DNA from 3 places in the Kitasatospora sp. NPDC057518 genome. Region 2 is predicted to be linked to each of the others. Evidence: predicted binding sites of a transcription regulator. Region 2 holds the regulator's gene; each other region holds the start of a gene.
What was found. The regulator HrcA, encoded in region 2, represses chaperone genes, less so after heat shock. The targets are predictions, from matches to a motif close to TTNGCACTCNGNNNNNCNGAGTGCNAA.

Region 1 (7,214 bases), on a different contig from region 2:
GGGGACCACTGCTCGGGCCGGTAGCCGCCGTTGACGACGCCGAGCAGGCCGTACTCCAGCGAGGCCTTCGCGCCGCCGGGGTGCTCGGAGAGCCAGGCGTTCACGCCGTCCGAGTAGGCCTGGAGGTACTTCTTGGTCTCCGGCGAGAGCTTGGTGTCGAACTCCTTCTGCGCCACCTGCCGCCAGCCCATGGTGCGGATGAAGGTGTCGGTGTCGACCTGGCTGTCGCCGAACATCTCGGAGAGCCGGCCGGCGGTGATGTGCCGGCGGACGTCCATCTCCCAGAAGCGGTCCTGCGCCTGGACGTAGCCCTGGGCGCGGAACAGGTCCTCGTCGGTGTCGGCGTACAGCTGCGGGATGCCGTTCGCGTCCCGCTTGACGTCGACGGGCGCGCTCAGGCCCGCGACCTTCACGCTGCCGTCGACCTCCGGGAAGGAGGCGCGAACCGCGGAGACCCCGCGGTAGCCGCCGTAGCCGGCACCGGCCACCAACAGCACGACCAGCACGATCACGATCAGACGGGCGCGCCGGAACTTCTTCGAGCGGGGCATCTGGGTCCTTGCGGTCCTGACTTCGGGGCGGGCGGGCGTGTCCAGGGCCTGCGGCCGTGACAGGGCACCACATTAGGCCGAGTCGGCCGGGCACCGTGAACGGGGGACCAAGCTAAAGATATGGCAAAATGTTAGACTGCGTAACGATCCGCAAGGGGAGCATTGACGACTTCTTAACGGGTCACCCCACAGCACCACCAGACACCCCGTCCGCCCCTGCCTGCCCGAGGTGCCCCTGCGTGAACATCTCCCATCTGAACCAGCTCCTGCTCGAGTCCTCCGTGATCCTGCTGTTCGCGGTGGGCGCCGTACGACTCTCCACCCGATCAGGGCTGCCCAGCCTGCTGATCTACCTGGGGATCGGCGTGGCACTGGGCCAGAACGGGATCGGTGTCACGTTCAACAACGCGGAGCTCACCCAGGTGCTCGGCTACGCGGCGCTCGTGGTGATCCTGGCCGAGGGCGGCCTCAAGACCAGCTGGCGCGAGATCAAGCCCGTGATGCCCGCCGCGACCGTGCTCGCCACCCTCGGCGTCGGCGTCAGCGTGTTCGCCACCGCGGCCGGCGCCCACTGGCTGGTCGGCCTGGACTGGCGCACCTCGCTGCTGCTGGGCGCCATCGTCTCCTCGACCGACGCGGCCGCCGTCTTCTCCGTACTGCGGATGGTCCCGCTGCCGCACCGGCTCACCGGCCTGCTGGAGGCCGAGTCCGGCTTCAACGACGCGCCCGTGGTCATCCTGGTCGTCGCCTTCGCCACCACCGGGGAACTGGACTCCTGGTACGTCCTGATCGGCACGATCGTCGCCGAGCTGGCCATCGGCGCCGTCATAGGCCTGGCCGTCGGCAAGATAGGGGCCTACGGGCTCAAGCACGTCGCACTGCCCTCCTCGGGCCTCTACCCGATCGCCGTGATGGCGCTCACCGTGCTCGCGTACGCCGGCGGCGCGCTGCTGCACGGCTCCGGCTTCCTCGCCGTCTACATCAGCGCGGTGATCCTCGGGAACTCCAAGCTGCCGCACGGCCCGGCCGTCCGCGGCTTCGCCGACGGGCTCGCGTGGATCGGGCAGATCGGCATGTTCGTGCTGCTCGGGCTGCTCGTCACGCCCGAGACCATGGGCGACGCGGTGGTGCCCGCGCTGGTGATCGGCGGGGTGCTGGTGTTCCTGGCCCGGCCGCTGTCGGTGATGGTCTCGCTGACCCCCTTCAAGGTGCCGGCCCGCGAGCAGGCGCTGCTGAGCTGGGCCGGGCTGCGCGGGGCGGTGCCCATCGTGCTGGCCACCATCCCGGTGGTGTCCGGCGCGCACCGGGCCGAGGACGTCTTCAACATCGTCTTCATCCTGGTCGTCGTCTTCACCCTGCTCCAGGGGCCGACCCTGCCCTGGGTGGCCAAGCGGCTACGGATCGACGAGGGCGACATGGGCCAGGACCTGGGCATCGAGTCCGCCCCGCTGGAGAAGCTGCACGGACACCTGCTGTCGGTCGCGCTCTCCCCCACCTCGAAGATGTCCGGCGTGGAGATCAGCGAACTGCGGCTGCCCAAGGGGGCCGCGGTCACCCTGGTCGTGCGCGAGGGGAACTCCTTCGTACCGGACAAGGCGACGGTGCTGCGGGCCGGCGACGAACTGCTGGTGGTCACCACGGACGAGGTCGGCGAGGCCGCCGAACGGCGGCTGCGGGCCGTGGACAAGGGCGGCAAGCTCGCGGGGTGGCTGAACGGGCGGTGACGGGCGCCGGGCCCGCCCCGGCCCAGGGGGCCCGGACGGGCCTGCGGGCCGGGGTGGGCTGGCGGTATCTACGCGCGTAACTGTATGCTGGTTCGACCACGCCGTATAACCACCGCTAGACCACCCCAGCATCTGCCTGACGCAGAGTTGGCGCGACCGCTCGGCGGCCGCGGTCCGGCCCCCGGCCACCACGCCGGACCGACCCGGTATCTACCCCGGTCGACGCGCGAGAGGACGACTCTCGGCGCCGTCGGGGCCACACCATGCCCTGCCGCGCTACCAGGCAGCAGGAAGGACCGACCGTGACGGCGCGCCGAACGGTCGACACCGCCGCGCACCCCGCGGCCACCCCCGCAGCTCCCGCCCCCGCCCGCGTCGGGTACGGCGAGCTGCTGCGCACGCCCGGGGCCTGGACGTTCCTGTCCCCCGCCCTCGTCGCGCGACTGCCGTACGCGATGCTCAGCATGGGCATCCTGCTGCTCGTCACGCAGACCCACGGCTCGTACGGCACCGCCGGTACGGTCACCGCGGTCGCCGCCGTCGCCCAGGCCCTGATCGGGCCGCAGACCGGGCGGCTCGCCGACCGCTACGGCCAGGCCTCGGTGCTCGTCCCGACCGTCCTGGTGCACGCCGTCTCGGTCGGCGTGCTGATCGCCCTCGCGCTCGGCCACGCGCCCGCCTGGAGCCTGTTCCTGGCCGCCGTGCCGGCCGGTGCGAGCGTGCCGCAGGTCGGCGCGATGGTCCGGGCCCGCTGGGTCGCCAGGTTCACCGCCGACGGCGCCTCCGACGCCTCCGCGGCCCGGGTGAGCACCGCCTTCGCCTTCGAGTCCGTGACGGACGAGTTCACCTTCGTGATCGGCCCGATCCTGGCCTCCGGCATCGCCGCCCTCGCCAACCCGGCCACCGCCCTGGTCGCCGAGGCCGCGCTGACCCTCGTCGGCGGCCTGGCCTTCGCCGCCCAGCGGGGCACCGCCCCGGCCCGGATCGTGCCGCAGCCCGGCACCAGGCGCGCCTCGGCGCTCGCCTCCCCCGGCGTCCGGCTGCTGGCCGGGACCTTCCTCGGGGTCGGCGCGGTGTTCGGCGGCATGCAGGTCTCGGTGAACGCCTTCGCCGACTCGGTCGGGCAGCACGACGCCGGCGGCACCGTGTACGGGATCTTCGCCGGCGGCTCCATGCTGGCCGGCGTGCTGTACGGCGTGATCGCCTGGCGGCGGCCGGTGCAGCAGCGGATGCTGTTCAGCTACGCGCTGCTGGTGCTGGGCTGCTCGGTGCTGTGGGCGATGCCCAACCTGGTCGCGCTGACCGTCGCCGGGCTGGTCTGCGGACTGGCCATCGCGCCGACCCTGATCAGCGGCTACACCCTGGTCGAGACGCTGGTCGCGGACGGGGCCAAGACCGAGGCCTTCACCTGGCTGACCGGCGCCATCGGGCTGGGGCTGGCGGTCGGCTCGATGGCGGCCGGCCGGCTGATCGACGGGCACGGGCCCTCCACCGGGTTCCTGGTGCCGGTGGTCGGGGCCGGGCTCGGACTGGTCGTGCTGGCCTCGCTGCGGCACCTGCTGGTGGCGCCGCGGGGCGAGGAGACCGCCGGTGCGGGGACCGCGGAGGGCGGGCGTCCGATGCAGCTGGCGGGTGTCGCCGAGGGCTGAGCGGGGCCGCGGCCGGGAGCCAGGCCTCCGGCCGCCGGTGCCGAGCCGACGGCGGCCGGAGGCTGCGCGGGCGTTGTCCGGGAACCGGGCCGACGACGGCCGACGGGTACTCCGGGGCCGATCTCACACCGGGGTCGCTGGACTGATCCCGCGGAATGCCGCATCATTGACCATCGTTAGCACTCATCAGGCGAGAGTGCCAGGAGGAAGACAAGTGCCCACGTACCAGTACCAGTGCACCGAGTGCGGCAACGGCCTGGAGGCGGTGCAGAAGTTCACCGACGAGGCGCTGACCACGTGCCCCGACTGCCAGGGACGGCTCCGCAAGGTCTTCTCGGCCGTGGGCGTCGTGTTCAAGGGCTCCGGCTTCTACCGGACCGACAGCCGTTCGTCCTCCAGCAGCTCGGTGGGCGCCGGGTCGTCGTCGACCCCCTCGACGTCGTCCACCGCGTCCACGTCCTCCTCGTCGACGTCGTCGGGCTCCGGCTCCTCGACCTCGTCCAGCCCGGCTCCGGCCGCGAGCTGATCCCGGCGCCGGGCACCATCGGCCCGGACGGCCCGTAGACCAGGGAAAGGCCCGTCGACCCCGCTTCCACGCGGGGCGGCGGGCCTTTTCGCATGCCCGCCCGGGCGCCCTGTCACCCCGGAGGGGTCGACCTCACTCCGGCGAGTGAACGAAGTTGTCCACAGGGGCGAGTTGTCCACAGGCCTGGGGAAAGGGCTTTCCGAGTTCGCCGGAAACGCCCATCGTGTGGGCATCCGGTCGGTCCGCGAGGGGCCGGCCCGCCGACACCCCGGAGGTGCGTCGATGACGACCGCGAGCTTCTCCCTCCCCCTGCCGCTGCCACTGCCCGCGCCCGCCGTGCCGCCCCGGCAGGAGCTGCCGAGCTTCCCGCCGATCCGGCGCGGGTGCGGCGGGTGGCACCGCTGGCGCAGTGCGGTGCGGCGGCGGGCCGCCGTGCCCGTCCTGGTGCTGCTCGCGGTGGCGTCGGCGCTGGCACTGGGGCCCGCGCGGGCCGGGCTGCCACCGCCCCAGGGAGGCGCACTGGGCCGGACGGGTTGTCAGTCCGGGGCTGCGGAAGATCACCCGTAACCGGGAGGCGACTTCGTCGTTCGAGGCGGCATGAAAGGCTTCAAGGAATTCCTGCTGCGTGGAAACGTCGTCGAACTCGCCGTCGCCGTGGTCATCGGCGCGGCTTTCACCAACATCGTCAACGCCTTCGTCAAAGGCGTGATCAATCCGATCGTCGGAGTCTTCGGGACCAAGGACCTCGCGTCCTACAGTTCCTGCCTCAAGGGGCCCTGCGAGGTGAGCCCGACCGGTGAGGTCACGTCCGGGATCCTCATCCTGTGGGGATCGGTGCTCAGCGCCGTGCTCCAGTTCCTGATCACCGCGGCGGTCGTCTACTTCGCCCTGATCGTGCCCATGAACAGGTTGGCGGCCCACCGCAAGAGCCTCGCCGAGGAAGCGGCGGAGGCCGAGGCCAAGGAGGTCCAACTGCTGACCGAGATCCGCGACGCGCTGGTCGCGCCGCTGCGCTGACCGGCGGGCGCCGTTCGGCCCCGGTCCCCGTTCCCCCGGTCCCCGTTCCTCAGTCCCCGTGGTGCGGCGGGCGCTGGCTCAGGTACCAGTCCAGCCCCCGTCCACCGCTCTCCCCCGCCCCGGGGCGGCCGCCCCAGCCTGCGTCGGTGTCGTCCCCGGACTGCTGGTCCAACGGGTCCCGGAAGACCAGCCGGGCCTTCACGGCCGCGGCCTTCCGGAGCTCCTGCTCCTGTTCCCCGCCCTGCTCCCGGTCCTTTTCCTGCCCCTGCTCGCTCACGCCGTCCACTCCGTCCGCTCGTCCCTTTCCTCCAGCCTAAGAGCCCCGTGGCACGCCTCGGGCCCCGGTGCGGGGCGCTTCGCACCAGGGCCCGATGAGGGCGGGTCCAGGCAGCCTGCCGGGAGGCTTCCCCGGCGGCCTTTCAAGCGGCTTCCTCAGGCTGCTTTCCCGGCGGCCTCTCAGGCGGCTTCGAAGCCCGCGTGGTCCGCGATCTTCTTCAGCTCGGCCAGCGCGTGCTTCTCGATCTGGCGGATCCGCTCGCGGGTGAGGCCGTGCTGCTTGCCCACCTCGGTGAGGGTGCGCTCACGGCCGTCCTCCATCCCGTAGCGGGAGCGGATGATCGAGGCGGTGCGGTCGTCCAACCGCCCGATCAGGCCGTCCAGTTCCTCCCTGCGGAGCATGACCATCACGGCGTCCTCGGGGGACGTGGCCCCGGTGTCCTCGACGAGGTCGCCGAACTGGGTCTCGCCCTCGTCGTCGACCGACATGTTGAGGCTGACCGGGTCGCGCGCCCAGTCCAGCACGTCCTTGATCCGGGCCTCGGTGGTGTCCAGCTCGGCCGCGATCTCGGCCGGCTCCGCCTCGCGGCCCAGCTCCTTGGACTTCTCCCGCTGCACCCGCCGGATCCGCCCGAGCTCCTCCACCAGGTGCACGGGCAGCCGGATGGTGCGGGACTGGTCGGCGATGGACCGGGTGATCGCCTGCCGGATCCACCACGTCGCGTACGTGGAGAACTTGAAGCCCTTGGCGTAGTCGAACTTCTCGACGGCGCGCACCAGGCCCGCGTTGCCCTCCTGGATGAGGTCCAGCAGCGGCAGGCCGCTGCGCGGGTAGCGGCGGGCGACGGCGACCACGAGCCGGAGGTTGGAGCGGATGAAGACGTCCTTGGCGCGCTCGGCGTCGGCGGCTATCGCCTCCAGCTCCTCGCGCGTGACGCCGTCGGGGAGTTCGCCCTCGTCCAGCATGTGCTGGGCGTACACGCCGGCCTCGATCCGCAGCGAGAGCTCGACCTCCTCGGCGGCATCGAGCAGGGGTGTCCTGGCGATCTCGTCGAGGTACATGCCGACCAGGTCGCGGTCGGCCTCGAGGTTGGTCGGGCGGGCCGCGCGACTCCGGTCGGCCCTGTCGCGAACGACGGCACGGGTGGCCATGCTTGCTCCCTTTGCTGGTGTTGCCGAGGTCTGCCTGCCTGCCTCGTGAGGGCAAGAAATGCGGGCCCCTCGGGGCCTCACACGTAACGATCCAACGAACAGATTCCGGACAACATTCCCAAGTCACTCAGATTCTTCCCGGCGATGCAGTATCCTGCCGGTTTTCACCCCGGTTCTGGACACTGGGTGACCGGTCGGGCACTTCCCGTGTCATCGGGTGACCGCTCCGGGAGTGTTTTCTTCACTCGACCCTCACGCGGCCACCGCCCACCCGTTGAACCCGCGAACGGCCGCCGACGTTCCCCGCGCGCCCCGCCGT
Region 2 (7,214 bases):
CCCGGGTGCCGTCGGTGCCGGCGCCCCGGGCGTAGAAGCCGTCCGGGTCGGCGGTGTGGCGGCGCAGGTCGGTGCCGTCCGGGCGGCTGGACCACAGCTCGCCGACGCCCTCGTGGTCGGACAGGAAGGCGATCCGGTCCCCGACCCACAGCGGGGAGTCCAGCTGCCCGTCCAGCTCCGCGTGGACCCGGGCGAACTCCTCCCGGCCGAGCCACAGCTTTCCGGCCCGCCCGCCCCGGTACCGCTTCCACCAGGCCGGATCGCGGCCGTTGACACTGCTCAGCAGCACCCGGTCGCCGCCCGGCTCGAAGGCGAGCCCGCCGACCGGCCCGTACGGCAGCCGCTGCGGCTCGCCGCCGTCCAGCGGCACGGCGTGCGCCCAGGTGCGGCGCAAGCTGGCCTCGCCGGCCCCGGTGGCGGCGATCGGACGGCCGTCGGCGGTCCAGCCCAGCACCCGGGTCTGGTGGCTGCCCCAGTGGGTGAGCCGGCGCGAGGGGCCGCCGTCCACCGGCACCACGTGCACCTCGGGGGCGCCGTCCCGGGTGGAGGTGAAGGCGAGGTGCCGCCCGTCCGGGGAGAACCTCGGGTGGTGGACCGGCAGGTGGTCCGCCGTCAGCCGCCAGGCCCGGCCGCCGTCCAGCGGGGCGAGCCAGAGGTCGTCCTCGGCGACGAAGGCGAGCAGGTCGCCGTGCAGGTGGGGATGGCGAAGGTAGGCGCCTGCCGAGGAGTTCGGGGAGGTGCTCTGGGAGTCCGTCACCCGGCCAGCCTAGGCAGGTACACGGACCGTCCGCGCCGTTTTTCCCAGACTCCCGGCGCCGTCCGCGGGCGGCCGTGCCGCGGTCGCCGCCGGGGTGTACGGGGGCGCGCCGAGGGGCGCGCCGACGGCCTGCCGGGGGTGCGCCCGGGGTGCTACGACCAGCGGCCGGTGCGCCCGAGCAGCAGCGCGCCGGCGGCCACCCCGGCGGTGGAGGTGCGCAGCACCGAGGGGCCCAGCCGGTACGGCCCGGCGCCCGCCCCGGCGAAGGCCGCCAGCTCCTCCGGGGAGACCCCGCCCTCCGGGCCGACCACCAGGACGATGTCCCCGCCCTCCGGCAGCACGGCGTGCGCCAGCGGTTCGGCGCCCTCCTCGTGCAGCACGGCGGCGAACGCGGCCCCCGCCAGGACGGGCGCCAGCTGCCGGGTGGTCATCGGCTCGCGGACCTCGGGGAAGCGCAGCCGGCGGGACTGCTTGCCCGCCTCCCGGGCGGTGGCCCGCCACTTGGCGAGCGCCTTGGCGCCGCGCTCGCCCTTCCACTGGGTGATGCAGCGCGAGGCGGCCCACGGGATCACCACGTCCACGCCGACCTCGGTCATGGTCTCCACGGCCAGCTCGCCGCGGTCGCCCTTGGGCAGCGCCTGGACGACAACGATCCGCGGCGCGGGCTCCGGCTCGCGGCGCACGGCGGCGACCCGCACGTCGATCGCGTCCTTGCCGAGCACCTCGGCGACCGTGCCGTCCACGCCGAGCCCCAGCCCGTCGGCCAGGGTCACCGCCTCGCCCGGCTCCAGCCGCTTCACCGCGGCCGCGTGCCGCCCCTCCGGGCCGTCCAGGCGCACCACGGCCCCGGGCGCGGCGGCGGCGATCCGCTCGGTCTCGACGACGAAGACGGGCGCGGTCATGACGGGGAACCTCTTTCGTGCGGAAGTGGGACGGACACGCGAAAGGGGTGCCGGGGTCGTTGGCCCCCGGCACCCCTCCGCGGACGGCTACCGGCCGTTGAAGGCGTCCTTCAGCCGGGAGAAGAGGCCCTGCTGGCCCGGCGCGAACTGGCCGGACGGCCGCTCCTCGCCGCGCAGCACCGCGAGGCGGCGCAGCAGCTCCTCCTGCTCGGGGTCGAGCTTGCTGGGCGTCTTCACCTCGACGTGCACTATCAGGTCGCCCCGGCCGCCGCCGCGCAGGTGGGTGATGCCCCGGCCGTGCAGCGGGATCGACTGGCCGGACTGGGTGCCGGGCCGGATGTCGACCTCCTCCAGGCCGTCCAGGGTCTGCAGCGGCACCTGGGTGCCGAGCGCGGCCGCCGTCATCGGGATGGTGACGGTGCAGTGCAGGTCGTCCCCGCGCCGCTGGAAGATCGTGTGGGTGGTCTCGGCGATCTCGACGTACAGGTCGCCGGCCGGGCCGCCGCCGGGGCCGACCTCGCCCTCGCCGGCCAGCTGGATCCGGGTGCCGTTGTCGACACCGGCCGGGATCTTGACGGTCAGCGTGCGGCGGGCGCGCACCCGGCCGTCGCCGGCGCACTCCGGGCACGGGGTCGGCACGACGGTGCCGAAGCCCTGGCACTGCGGGCAGGGGCGGGAGGTCATGACCTGGCCCAGGAAGGACCGGGTGACCTGGGAGACCTCGCCCTTGCCGCGGCACATGTCACAGGTCTGCGCCGAGGTGCCGGGGGCCGCGCCCTCGCCGCTGCACGTGGTGCAGGTGACGGCGGTGTCGACCTGGAGCTCCTTGGTGGTGCCGAAAGCGGCCTCCTCCAGGGTGATCTCCAGCCGGATCATGGCGTCCTGGCCCCGGCGGGTGCGCGAGCGCGGGCCGCGCTGGCCGGCCGCGGCGCCGAAGAAGGCGTCCATGATGTCGGAGAAGCCGAAGCCCGCCGCGCCGGCGCCGAAGCCGCCCGCGCCGCCGCCCGGGGACAGCGGGTCCCCGCCGAGGTCGTAGACCTGGCGCTTCTGCGGATCGGAGAGCACCTCGTAAGCGGCGTTGATCTCCTTGAACCGCTCCTGCGTCTTCGGGTCCGGGTTGACGTCCGGGTGCAGTTCGCGCGCCAGGCGCCGGAACGCCTTCTTGATCTCGTCCTGCCCCGCATCCCGTCGGACGCCGAGTACCGCGTAGTAGTCCGTGGCCACCAAATGCTCCGCTTGTTCCGCCTGTAGTAGTGCTGCGACTGGTCACCGCCGCCGGATTTCCGACGGCGGCCTTTGCTAGGACTCGGCCAGGATCTGGCCCACGTACCGCGCCACCGCTCGCACCGCCCCCATTGTGCCCGGGTAGTCCATCCGGGTCGGACCGATCACACCCAGTTTCGCCACGCTCTCGTCGCCCGAACCGTAGCCGACCGAGACGATGGACGTGGAAGTCAGCCCCTCGTAGGTGTTCTCCCGCCCGATCCGGACCGTCATCGCGGCGTCCGCGGTCTCACCCAGGAGGCGGAGCAGGACGACCTGCTCCTCCAGGGCCTCCAGCACCGGCTGGATGCTGAGCGGGAAGTCGTGCCCGAAGCGGGTCAGGTTGGCCGTGCCGGCCAGCATGATCCGCTCCTCGTTCTGCTCGGCGAGCGTCTCGAACAGGGTCGCCAGGACCGTGCTGACGGTCGGCCGCTCGGCCGGTTCGAACTGCGCCGGCAGCTCCTCCAGCAGCCCCGGGACCTCCGGGAGGCGCCGGCCGGCGGCCCTCGCGTTGATCCGGGCCCGCAGGTCCGCCAGCACCGTCTCGCCGACCGGGCCCGGGCAGTCGACCATCCGCTGCTCGACCCGGCCGGTGTTGGTGATCAGCACCAGCATCACCTTGGCCGGGGCCAGCGCCACCAGCTCGATGTGCCGGACGGTGGAGCGCGTCAGCGAGGGGTACTGCACCACCGCGACCTGCCGGGTCAGCTGGGCGAGCAGCCGCACGGTGCGCGCGACCACGTCGTCCAGGTCGACCGCGCCGTCCAGGAAGTGCCGGATGGCCCGGCGCTCGGGGGCGCTCATCGGCTTGATCTCGGCGAGCTTGTCGACGAAGAGGCGGTACCCCTTGTCGGTCGGGATGCGGCCGGCGCTGGTGTGCGGCTGGTGGATGTAGCCCTCCTCCTCCAGCGCCGCCATGTCGTTGCGGACGGTCGCCGGCGAGACCCCGAGGTTGTGCCGTTCCACCAGGGCCTTGGAGCCGACCGGCTCCTCGGTGCCCACGTAGTCCTGCACGATCGCGCGGAGCACGGCGAGCTTGCGTTCGTCCAGCTGGCGGACCTCACCGGCCATGGGGCACGCACCTCCGTCTTCGCACGTTGTCCGACTGTGTCCCTTGCTGCTGCGGGCCGCTCCGAAGACCCTTGCCCTGGCACTCTGAACACGCGAGTGCCAAAACCGTACCTGCCAGTGTAAGGCCCGGGTCCTACGGCAGGAACGGCCGGACCGGGGTGATCCTCCCCGCAGTTCCGCTCACGGCCCGCGGGGCCCCGGCGGTTCGATCCTCCCGGCGCCGGGGTGGTGCCGGGAGGCCGTCCGGGTGGCAGCATCGAAAGCGACGGCGAATGGAGGAGCAAGCGATGTCGAGCTCGGGCCAGCACACCCGTTTCGCGCCGGACCGCGGCCTGACCGGCCGCATGGTCGCGACGATGTTCGTGATCGGGCTGCTGTACGTCGGTTTCACCGGCCTGCTGATCGCGCTGCTGCGCGGCGCCTGGCCACTGATCGTCCTGATCTCCGGCGGGCTGTTCGTGGCCCAGTTCTGGTTCAGCGACAAGATCACCGAACGGGCGATGGGCGCCCGCCAGGTGTCCCCGGAGCAGTTCCCCCAGCTGCACGGCACCATCGACCGGCTCTGCGCCCTGGCCGACATGCCCAAACCCCGCGTGGCGGTCGCCGACAACGACATGCCGAACGCCTTCGCCACCGGCCGCAACCCGCAGAACGCGGTGGTCTGCGTGACCACCGGGCTGCTGCGCCGGCTGGAGCCCGAGGAACTGGAGGGCGTCCTCGCCCACGAGCTGTCGCACGTCGCCCACCGGGACGTCGCGGTGATGACGATCGCCGGCTTCCTCGGCGTCCTCGCCGGGGCGATGACCCGGATCGCGATGTACGGCGGGTTCATGGGCGGCGGGCGCAACAACAACGACCAGAACGCGGCCGTCCTGGCGCTGATCATCCCGCTGGTGTCGGTCGTCGTCTACGCGATCAGCTTCCTGCTCACCCGGCTGCTGTCCCGCTACCGCGAACTCGCCGCCGACCGGGCCGCCGCCCAGCTCACCGGACACCCCAGCGCCCTCGCCTCGGCGCTCACCAAGGTGACCGGGCAGATCGCGGCCATCCCCAGCAAGGACCTGCGCCAGGCCCAGCCGTACAACGCCTTCTACTTCGCCCCCGCGCTGAGCGCCCGGGAGGCCGCCTCGCAGCTGTTCTCCACCCACCCGAGCCTGGAGAAGCGGCTGGAGCAGCTGGCGAAGATCTCCGAGCAGCTCGGCCGCTGAGCCTCAGTTTTCGACCCGAGAGGACCGCCGTGGGAATCCTGGACGCCCTGTTCGGCCGCACCAAGCCCGTCAAGCCCGACCTCGACCAGCTGTTCGGCGTGCCGTCCGCCGCGCTCACCCTGGAGGCCGGGGCCGGGTTCACCCCCACCGGGCTCGGCTCGGTCTGCTTCGCGGCCGTCGAGGGCGCGGCCTTCGTCCAGGTCCAGCAGCAGGTCCGGGCGCTGCTGGACGCCGACACCGAGCGCGGCGGCGTCCCCGTGGAGGCCTCCAAGGACGGCTACGGCTACTCCTGGCTGCTCGCCCGGCACCGCCCCGAGGAACTGCCCGAACTGGTCAACGACCTGCACGCGGTCAACAGCGAACTGGAGGCGAACGGCTTCGGGCCGCAGCTGCTCTGCTCGCTCGTCGGGTTCCGCGACCCGGACGGGCGGTCGCTGGCCCTCGTCTACCTCTACAAGCGGGGGACGTTCTACCCCTTCGCCCCGATGCCCGGCGGCGGGGAGCGGCGCGACAGTCCGCTGGAACTGCAGGTCAACGCGATGCTGGGGAACGACCTGCGGCTGGAGAAGGACCTGAGCCGCTGGTTCCCGGTCTGGGGCGCGCCGGGCCTCTGACGCGCCGTCCGCCCTCCCTATGATCACCCGTATGCGCAGCCGCCAGTACGGACCCGACCTGACCCCGCCGTGGAAGAAGCAGGCCTCCGCCCCGGAGGTGCCCGCCGAGCGGGACCTGGTGGTCGAGGAGGCGGCGACCGGCTACTGCGGGGCCGTGGTGCGCTGCGAGAAGACCGCCGAAGGCTTCACCGTCACCCTGGAGGACCGGTTCGGCAAGCACCGGGTGTTCCCCCTGGTGCCGCGCGGCTTCCTGCTGGAGGGCCGGGTCGTCACCCTGGTCCGCCCGGCCGGCCCGGCCCCCGCCCGCACCCCGGGCCGCACCGCCTCCGGCTCCGTCGCCGTCCCCGGCGCCCGCGCCCGGGTCGCCCGCGAGTCCCGCATCTACGTCGAGGGCCGGCACGACGCGGAGCTGGTCGAACGGGTCTGGGGCGACGACCTGCGGATCGAGGGCGTGGTCGTCGAGTACCTGCGCGGCATCGACGACCTGCCCGCGATCGTCGCCGACTTCGCCCCCGGCCCCGGCCGCCGCCTCGGCGTCCTGGTCGACCACCTGCTCCCGGGCACGAAGGAGCACCGCATCGCCGCCCGGGTCACCGGCGACTCGGTACTGGTCGTCGGCCACCCCTACATCGACATCTGGCAGGCCGTGAAGCCCTCCTCCGTCGGCATCCCCGCCTGGCCCGCCGTCCCTCGGGGCGAGGACTGGAAGGAGGGCACCTGCCGCCGCCTCGGCTGGCCGGTGGACACCCCCGCGGCCTGGAAGCACATCCTCTCGAAGGTCGACTCCTACAAGGACCTGGAGCCCGAACTCCTGGGCCGGGTCGAGGAACTGATCGACTTCACGGCCCTGCCGGAGTGACGGCGGGGAAAGTCGGCAGTCACCAGACTCACACCCATCGGATCCACAGGAACGGCCTCGCCGAAGAGGCTGGTCCGCTCGGAGAGGTGCGCACACGGTAAGCCCTCGGTCAGTCCACCAGGTCACGTACGACGGCGTCGGCCAGGAGGCGGCCCTGGAGGGTGAGGGTGGCGCGGCCCCGGGCGTAGGGGCCGGGGGCGAGGAGGCCGTCGGCGAGGTGGCGGTCGGCGGCCTCGCGGCCGGTGTCGGTGAGGAGGTCGAGGGGGATGCCGTCGACCAGGCGGAGCTCCAGCAGGATGCGTTCGACGCGGCGGTCCTCGTCGGCCAGCACCTCGCGGGCCAGGGCCGGGGTGCGGTGCTCGGCGAGGGCTTGGGCGTAGGCGGCGGGGTGCTTGGCGTTCCACCAGCGGACGCCGCCGACGTGGCTGTGGGCGCCGGGGCCGGCGCCCCACCAGTCGCCGCCGGTCCAGTAGAGCTCGTTGTGGCGGCAGCGGCCCTCGGGGGTGGTGGCCCAGTTGGAGACCTCGTACCAGGAGTAGC
Region 3 (7,214 bases), on a different contig from region 2:
CCGCAGCCGCGCTCCGTCGGCGCCGGCGCGCTGCTCTACCCCGACGCCTTCCCGGGCGGGCACGGCCCCGAGCACGTCTCGGCCGGCGCCCTGGCCGGCTTCGCCGCCGCCGAGCTGGCCGCCGGGCGCGAGCTGCTGCCCAACCACCCGCTGTACCTGCGCCGCCCGGACGCCCAGGTCCCCGCGGCCTACAAGAACGTTCTGGGAGGCAAGGCGGTGCTCCCGGCGTGAACCACGGCACCACCCTGCGCCCGATGCGCTGGTGGGACATCGCGCCGGTGCTGGAGCTGGAGCTGCGGCTCTTCCCCGAGGACGCCTGGTCCGCCGGGATGTTCTGGTCCGAACTGGCCGAGTCCCACCCCGGCGGCACCCGCCACTACACCGTCGCGGCCGCCCCGGACGGCAGGATCGTCGGCTACGCCGGACTGATGGCGATCGCCGGCGAGGGCGACGTCCAGACCATCGCCGTCGACGAGCGCCACCAGGGCGCCGGCCTCGGCACGGCGCTGCTCACCGACCTGATCCGGGAGGCCGCCCGGCGCGAGTGCGCCGAGCTGCTGCTGGAGGTGCGGGTGGACAACCCGCGCGCCCAGCGGCTGTACGAGCGCCACGGCTTCGAACCGGTGGGCATCCGGCGCGGCTACTACCAGCCCGCCAACGTCGACGCGCTGGTGATGCGCCTCGACCACCCGAGCACTGACAGCACTGACCCGAAGGACATTGAGGACACCCGCCATGGCTGACGAACCGCTCGTCCTCGGCATCGAGACCTCCTGCGACGAGACCGGCGTCGGCATCGTGCGCGGCACCACGCTGCTGGCCGACGCGGTCGCCTCCAGCGTCAACGACCACGCCCGCTTCGGCGGCGTCGTCCCGGAGATCGCCAGCCGCGCGCACCTGGAGGCGATGGTCCCGACCATCCAGCGCGCCCTGGACACCGCCGGGATCAAGGCGAGCGACCTGGACGGCATCGCCGTCACCGCAGGCCCCGGCCTGGCCGGCGCGCTGCTGGTCGGCGTCAGCGCCGCGAAGGCGTACGCCTGGGCGCTGGACAAGCCGCTGTACGGGGTCAACCACCTCGCCTCGCACATCTGCGTCGACCAGCTGGAGCACGGCCGGCTGCCCTCGCCGACGATGGCCCTGCTGGTCTCCGGCGGGCACTCCTCGCTGCTGCTCAGCGAGGACATCACCAGCGACGTCCGCCCGCTCGGCGCGACCATCGACGACGCGGCCGGCGAGGCCTTCGACAAGGTCGCCCGGGTGCTCGGCCTCGGCTTCCCCGGCGGCCCGATCGTCGACCGCACGGCCCGCGAGGGCGACCCGAAGGCGATCGCCTTCCCGCGCGGGCTGAGCGGCCGCAACGACCCGGCGTACGACTTCTCCTTCTCCGGCCTGAAGACCGCCGTCGCCCGCTGGGTGGAGGCCAAGCGCCGGGCCGGCGAGGAGGTGCCGGTCGCCGACGTGGCGGCGTCCTTCCAGGAGGCGGTCACCGACGTGCTCACCCGCAAGGCCGTCAAGGCGTGCAAGGACAACGGCGTCGACCACCTGATGATCGGCGGCGGCGTGGCGGCCAACTCGCGGCTGCGTGAGATGGCCCAGCAGCGCTGCGACCGGGCCGGCATCCGGCTGCGGGTGCCCCGGCCGGGCCTGTGCACCGACAACGGCGCGATGGTCGCGGCACTGGGCGCCGAGATGGTGTGGCGCGACCGCACGCCGTCCGCCCTCGACCTGTCGGCGGACTCCTCGCTGCCGGTGACCGAGACCCACGTGCCCCACACGGACTTCCACGGCCAGGCCTACGACGCCCTCGGCGGCGGCGCGGCATGACCGTCGCCGCGATGTGGGAGGCCCGGGCGGCGACCGGCCGGGGCGACGAACTCGCCGCCTGGGTACGGGAGTCGGTACTGCCCGCGGTCCGCGGCTCGGCCGGGCTGGAGCGCCTCGAACTGCTCTCCGCCCCGGGCGAGCGGGTGCTGCTGATCACCTGGTGGAACGGCGAGCCGGTGCCCGTCGCCGACCCGCCGGCCGGGCTGCTCGGCCGTCCGGTGCACCGCTGGTCCTTCACCAGCGAGCACGTCGAGTAGCCCCTGGCCGGGAACCGCCGCGGCGGTCGGTACCGTGCATAGCTGAGAGAAGGCTGGACGGGAACCGGGAGCGCGCAGCGGTGATCAGGCGGAGCAGGACCAGGACGTACGGGGTGGGGGCGCTGGCCCTGCTGGCCTTCGCCACCGCGTGCGGGGACAACGGGGGCGGTGGCGGTGCCGCCCCCGCCGCCACGACGGCGGCGGCCACGCCCCGGCCCACCGGCGCCGCGCCGACCAGCGCGTCGGCGCCCCCTTCGGCGGGCGCCCCGGCGGGCGCGGACGCGGCGGCCTGGGCCAAGTGGAACCTCACCCCGCTCGCCCCCGCCCCGGCGCCGCCCGCCGACAAGCCGATCAAGCTCGAACGGACCGGCCCCGTACCGGTGTTCAGCGATGTGAAGACCAGCGACAAGGTCGTCTTCATCACCATCGACGACGGCGCCGAGAAGGACCCGAAGTTCGTCGAGATGCTCACCGACCTCAAGGTGCCGATCTCGATGTTCCTGACGAAGGACATCGTCAAGAACGACTACGGCTACTTCAAGCCGCTCCAGGCGCTGGGCAACCACATCCAGAACCACACCGTGGACCACCCGGTGATGAGCAAGCTGTCGGCCGACAAGCAGAAGGCCGAGATCTGCGACGACCAGGCCGCGCTCACCCAGCAGTACGGCACCGCCCCGCTGCTGTTCCGCCCGCCGTTCGGCGACGGGGCCAACACCCCGATGCTCAACACCTCGGTGCAGCAGTGCGGCCCGCGCGCGATCGTGCTCTGGCGCGAGTCGATGCAGATCCACGACATGCAGTACCAGGCCGCGGACAAGAAGCTGAAGCCCGGCGACATCGTCCTGGCGCACTTCCGCGGCCCCAAGGAGCTCAAGGGCGCCACGATGACCCAGATGTTCGGCGACCTGCTGGCCCGGATCCAGGAGCAGGGCTTCTCGGTGGCCCGGCTGGAGGACTACATCCAGGCGCCCGCCTCGTAGCCCGGTCCCGGTCCCGGCGCCGTGGGCCGGGCCGCCGCGCCGGGGTCAGACCGGCTGCCCCAGCATCATCAGCGGCCCGTTGTCGGTGCGGCTGAGGATCACCGTGACGGTGTTCGGCCCGGAGGGCTTGAGCTGGCGGCGCAGCTCCTCCGGGGTGATCGCCATCCCGCGCTTCTTGATCACCACCGTGCCGACCGCCCGCTCGCGCAGCAGCGCCTTCAGCTTCTTGATGTTGAACGGGAGCACGTCGGTGAGCTCGAAGGCGTGCGCGTACGGCGTCGCGACCAGCTCGTCCGAGGTCAGGTAGGCGATCTTCGGGTCGATCAGCCGGCCCCCCACCTGCCCGGCCACCTCGGCCACCAGGTGGGCCCGGATCACCGCGCCGTCCGGCTCGTACAGGTAGCGCCCGACCGGGCCGGCCGGCGGGTCGGGCAGGTCGCCGCCGGTCAGGCTGGCGCCGTGCGGCAGCAGGGTGGCGCGGTGCGGGCTGGTGGCCCTGGTGCCGAACCAGAGCACCGCCTCCTTGACGTCGCCGTGGTCCGAGACCCACTCGGCCTCGGCGTCCTCCGGCACGGCCTCGTGCGGGATGCCCGGCGCGACCTTCAGCGCGCCGATCGGGGTCCGCCGGCCGGCCTCGATCGCCCAGGAGAGCGGCGGGGCGTACGCCTCCGGGTCGAACACCCGGCCGCGCGCGGTGCGCCGGGCCGGGTCGGTGAACACCGCGTCGTAGCCGGTGACGTCCACCTCGGCGACGTCCGCGCAGCGCACCTCGACCAGGTCGGCCAGGCCCAGCGCGGCCGCGTTGGCCGCGGTGGCGGCGCAGGCCGCCGGGTCCTTGTCGACGGCCAGCACCTCGATGCCGGCCCGGGCCAGCGCCAGCACGTCCCCGCCGATGCCGCAGCACAGGTCCGCCAGCCGCCGTACGCCCAGGTCGGCGAACCGCCGGGCCCGCCACTCGGCCACGCTGCGCCGGGTGGACTGCTCGACCCCGTTGGGCGTGAAGTACATCAGGTCGGCGTCCGCCCCGAACTTCGCCCGCGCCCGCTGCCGCAGCCGCGCCTGCCCGAACGCGGCCGACACCAGCTCCGCCGGGTGCTCCCGCCGCAGGCGGGTCGCCAGCGCGAGCTCCTCCTCGGGGGTGAACTCGCGCAGCTCGGCGAGCAGGGCCTGGCCCTCGGGGGTCAGCAGCGGCTGGAGGTTCTCGGTGTCCACGGGGCCATTCTCGCGGGTCGTCCTGGTGGCCGGTCGGCCGGAGCGGCCGCGCGGCGTTCACCGGCCGATGACGGGGACGTCGGAGGTCAACCAGAACACCAGCGGCATCAGCGGCGCGGCCGCCAGCGCGGCGTACGGCGTGATCCGGTACCCGAGCCGCCGGGTGCCGAGGCCGGTCAGTGCCAGCAGGACGAGCATCACCACGACGCCGAAGACGTCCAGGGCCTCCACCCCGGGGCCGTACAGGGCGAGCAGCTTCAGCCAGTTGAGCACGAACGACCCGACGGACGCCGCCGCGACGGCCCCGGCGACCACCACGGCGGCGAGCACCAGGTCCGGCGCCCAGTGGACCGGCGGCCGCCGGGGCGCGCCGTGGGGCCGGCTCACCGGAGCCACCCCGCGCCGGCGAGGGCGGTCAGCAGGGCGGGGCTGACCGCGGCGGCGACCGGGGTGATCCGGTAGCCCCGCCGGTGGGTGTACCGGGCCACCGTCACGACCGGGACGAGCAGCAGCGCGGTCGCGGCGCCCCGGGCCGCCCAGCCGCCGATCGCGGGGTGGGCCTCCAGCGCGAGCGCGGCCAGGAAGGCCGCGATCCAGCCGAACCCCAGCAGCGAGGCGGCCCCCAGGACCGTCAGCAGCGCGAGCAGCAGGTCCGTCGGACGGCCGACCGGGCGCAGCGGGTCGGCGGGCGGCAGCCGGTTCACCGCCACAGCACGCCCGAGGAGAGGACCGCCGGCAGCGCGAACGGGGCGAGCCCGGCGGCGACCGGGAGGAGCCGGTAGCCGGACCGCCGGCTGCGGAAGGCCACCACGAGGCCCGCCGCCAGGGCGACCACCGGGGCGGCCAGCATCCCGATGCCCAGGAAGGCCCACCCGCGCCCGTCCCCGTCGTCCCCGTAGCCGGGGATGCTGCCGAGGCAGGCGACGAGGAGGAAGGCGACGAACGGCAGCACGCCCCCCAGCAGGGGCAGCGACAGCAGGGCGAGGGCGGCGTCCTTGGGCCGGGACGGGCCGATGCGCACCGGGATCGAGGTCATGGCAGGAGTCTGGTGGGGCCGGGCCCGGTCGTACATGAGTACGGCTACTCATTCGCGAACCGGGGACTTCCGGGACTCGCCGTTGGCACTCTGGTTGACTGAGTGCTAACACGGCCCTATGGTCATCCTTGGCACTCACCACTAGGGGAGTGCTAACGCGACGACGTGTGTCTGACCCCCGCGACGGCAGGCCCGCAGGATCGCCCCTACCCGTTAGAAAACCCCGTAATCTCCGAAGGGGAGCTCGGACGTGACCACCAGCAGCAAGGTTGCCATCAAGCCGCTCGAGGACCGCATCGTGGTCCAGCCGCTCGACGCCGAGACCACCACGGCCTCCGGCCTGGTTATCCCGGACACCGCCAAGGAGAAGCCCCAGGAGGGCGTCGTCCTGGCCGTCGGCCCGGGCCGCTTCGAGGACGGTCAGCGTCTGCCGCTCGACCTCGCCGTCGGCGACATCGTCCTGTACTCGAAGTACGGCGGCACCGAGGTGAAGTACAAGGGCGAGGAGTACCTCGTCCTCTCGGCCCGCGACGTTCTCGCGGTCATCGAGAAGTAAGACGTACCGACCCGCCCCGGATCCGTGTCCCAGTGACAGGGGCCCGGGGCGTGGTTGTTGGTTCACGTAGTTCGGCGGCCGGTGGGCCGGCCGCAGCCCCGAGGGAATAGGGAACATGGCGAAGATCCTGCAGTTCGACGAGGACGCCCGCCGCTCGCTGGAGCGCGGTGTCAACAAGCTGGCCGACACCGTCAAGGTGACCATCGGCCCCAAGGGCCGCAACGTCGTCATCGACAAGAAGTTCGGCGCCCCGACCATCACCAACGACGGTGTCACCATCGCCCGCGAGGTCGAGCTGGACGACCCGTACGAGAACCTTGGCGCGCAGCTCGTCAAGGAGGTCGCCACCAAGACCAACGACGTCGCGGGTGACGGCACCACGACCGCCACCGTGCTGGCCCAGGCCCTGGTCAACGAGGGTCTGCGCAACGTCGCCGCCGGTGCCGGTCCGGCCGCCCTGAAGAAGGGCATCGACAAGGCCGTCGCCGCGGTCTCCGAGCACCTGCTGTCCGTCGCCCGCGAGATCGAGGGCAAGGACGACGTCGCCGCCGTCGCCTCCCTCTCCGCGCAGGACACCCAGGTCGGCGAGCTGATCGCCGAGGCGATCGACAAGGTCGGCAAGGACGGTGTCATCACCGTCGAGGAGTCGAACACCTTCGGCGTGGAGCTGGACTTCACCGAGGGCATGCAGTTCGACAAGGGCTACCTGTCGCCGTACTTCGTCACCGACGCCGAGCGCCAGGAAGCGGTCCTCGAGGACCCGTACATCCTGATCAACCAGGGCAAGATCTCCTCCATCCAGGAGCTGCTGCCGCTGCTGGAGAAGATCCTCCAGGGCGGTGCCTCCAAGCCGCTGCTGATCATCGCCGAGGACGTCGACGGCGAGGCGCTGTCGACCCTGGTCGTGAACAAGATCCGTGGCACCTTCAACGCCGTCGCCGTCAAGGCCCCGGGCTTCGGCGACCGCCGCAAGGCGATCCTCGGCGACCTGGCCGTCCTGACCGGTGGCCAGGTCATCTCCGAGGAGGTCGGCCTCAAGCTCGACCAGGTCGGCCTGGACGTGCTGGGCACCGCCCGCCGCGTGACCATCACCAAGGACGAGACCACGGTCGTCGACGGTGCCGGTGACTCCGAGGCCGTCGCCGGCCGCGTCGCCCAGATCAAGGGCGAGATCGCCGCGACCGACTCCGACTGGGACCGCGAGAAGCTGCAGGAGCGCCTGGCCAAGCTGGCCGGCGGCGTCTGCGTCATCAAGGTCGGCGCCGCCACCGAGGTGGAGCTGAAGGAGCGCAAGCACCGCCTGGAGGACGCCATCTCGGCGACCCGCGCCGCGGTCGAGGAGG

Region 1: a site for HrcA is predicted at 4,101-4,127, ahead of ACFU7Z_RS09830 (FmdB family zinc ribbon protein). Genes of this name have one in related genera too.
Region 3: a site for HrcA is predicted at 5,398-5,424, ahead of groES (co-chaperone GroES). Genes of this name have one in related genera too.

The regions. Positions count from the first base shown of each region.
Region 1 covers NZ_JBHVEU010000067.1:17,137-24,350, reverse strand. The annotation lists gene ACFU7Z_RS09845 (penicillin acylase family protein) at 1-551, opposite strand, end outside; gene ACFU7Z_RS09840 (potassium/proton antiporter) at 791-2,275, shown strand; gene ACFU7Z_RS09835 (MFS transporter) at 2,578-3,924, shown strand; gene ACFU7Z_RS09830 (FmdB family zinc ribbon protein) at 4,139-4,450, shown strand; gene ACFU7Z_RS09825 (hypothetical protein) at 4,733-5,017, shown strand; gene mscL (large conductance mechanosensitive channel protein MscL) at 5,048-5,467, shown strand; gene ACFU7Z_RS09815 (hypothetical protein) at 5,517-5,744, opposite strand; gene ACFU7Z_RS09810 (sigma-70 family RNA polymerase sigma factor) at 5,924-6,895, opposite strand.
Region 2 covers NZ_JBHVEU010000173.1:2,491-9,704, forward strand. The annotation lists gene ACFU7Z_RS19295 (S41 family peptidase) at 1-757, opposite strand, end outside; gene ACFU7Z_RS19300 (16S rRNA (uracil(1498)-N(3))-methyltransferase) at 910-1,659, opposite strand; gene dnaJ (molecular chaperone DnaJ) at 1,747-2,883, opposite strand; gene hrcA (heat-inducible transcriptional repressor HrcA) at 2,959-3,993, opposite strand; gene htpX (zinc metalloprotease HtpX) at 4,281-5,201, shown strand; gene ACFU7Z_RS19320 (hypothetical protein) at 5,231-5,815, shown strand; gene ACFU7Z_RS19325 (DUF3097 domain-containing protein) at 5,847-6,674, shown strand; gene hemW (radical SAM family heme chaperone HemW) at 6,784-7,214, opposite strand, start outside.
Region 3 covers NZ_JBHVEU010000005.1:43,830-51,043, forward strand. The annotation lists gene tsaB (tRNA (adenosine(37)-N6)-threonylcarbamoyltransferase complex dimerization subunit type 1 TsaB) at 1-231, shown strand, start outside; gene rimI (ribosomal protein S18-alanine N-acetyltransferase) at 255-743, shown strand; gene tsaD (tRNA (adenosine(37)-N6)-threonylcarbamoyltransferase complex transferase subunit TsaD) at 736-1,827, shown strand; gene ACFU7Z_RS01200 (hypothetical protein) at 1,824-2,084, shown strand; gene ACFU7Z_RS01205 (polysaccharide deacetylase family protein) at 2,165-3,067, shown strand; gene ACFU7Z_RS01210 (class I SAM-dependent methyltransferase) at 3,113-4,279, opposite strand; gene ACFU7Z_RS01215 (hypothetical protein) at 4,337-4,666, opposite strand; gene ACFU7Z_RS01220 (hypothetical protein) at 4,663-4,983, opposite strand; gene ACFU7Z_RS01225 (hypothetical protein) at 4,980-5,315, opposite strand; gene groES (co-chaperone GroES) at 5,566-5,871, shown strand; gene groL (chaperonin GroEL) at 5,987-7,214, shown strand, end outside.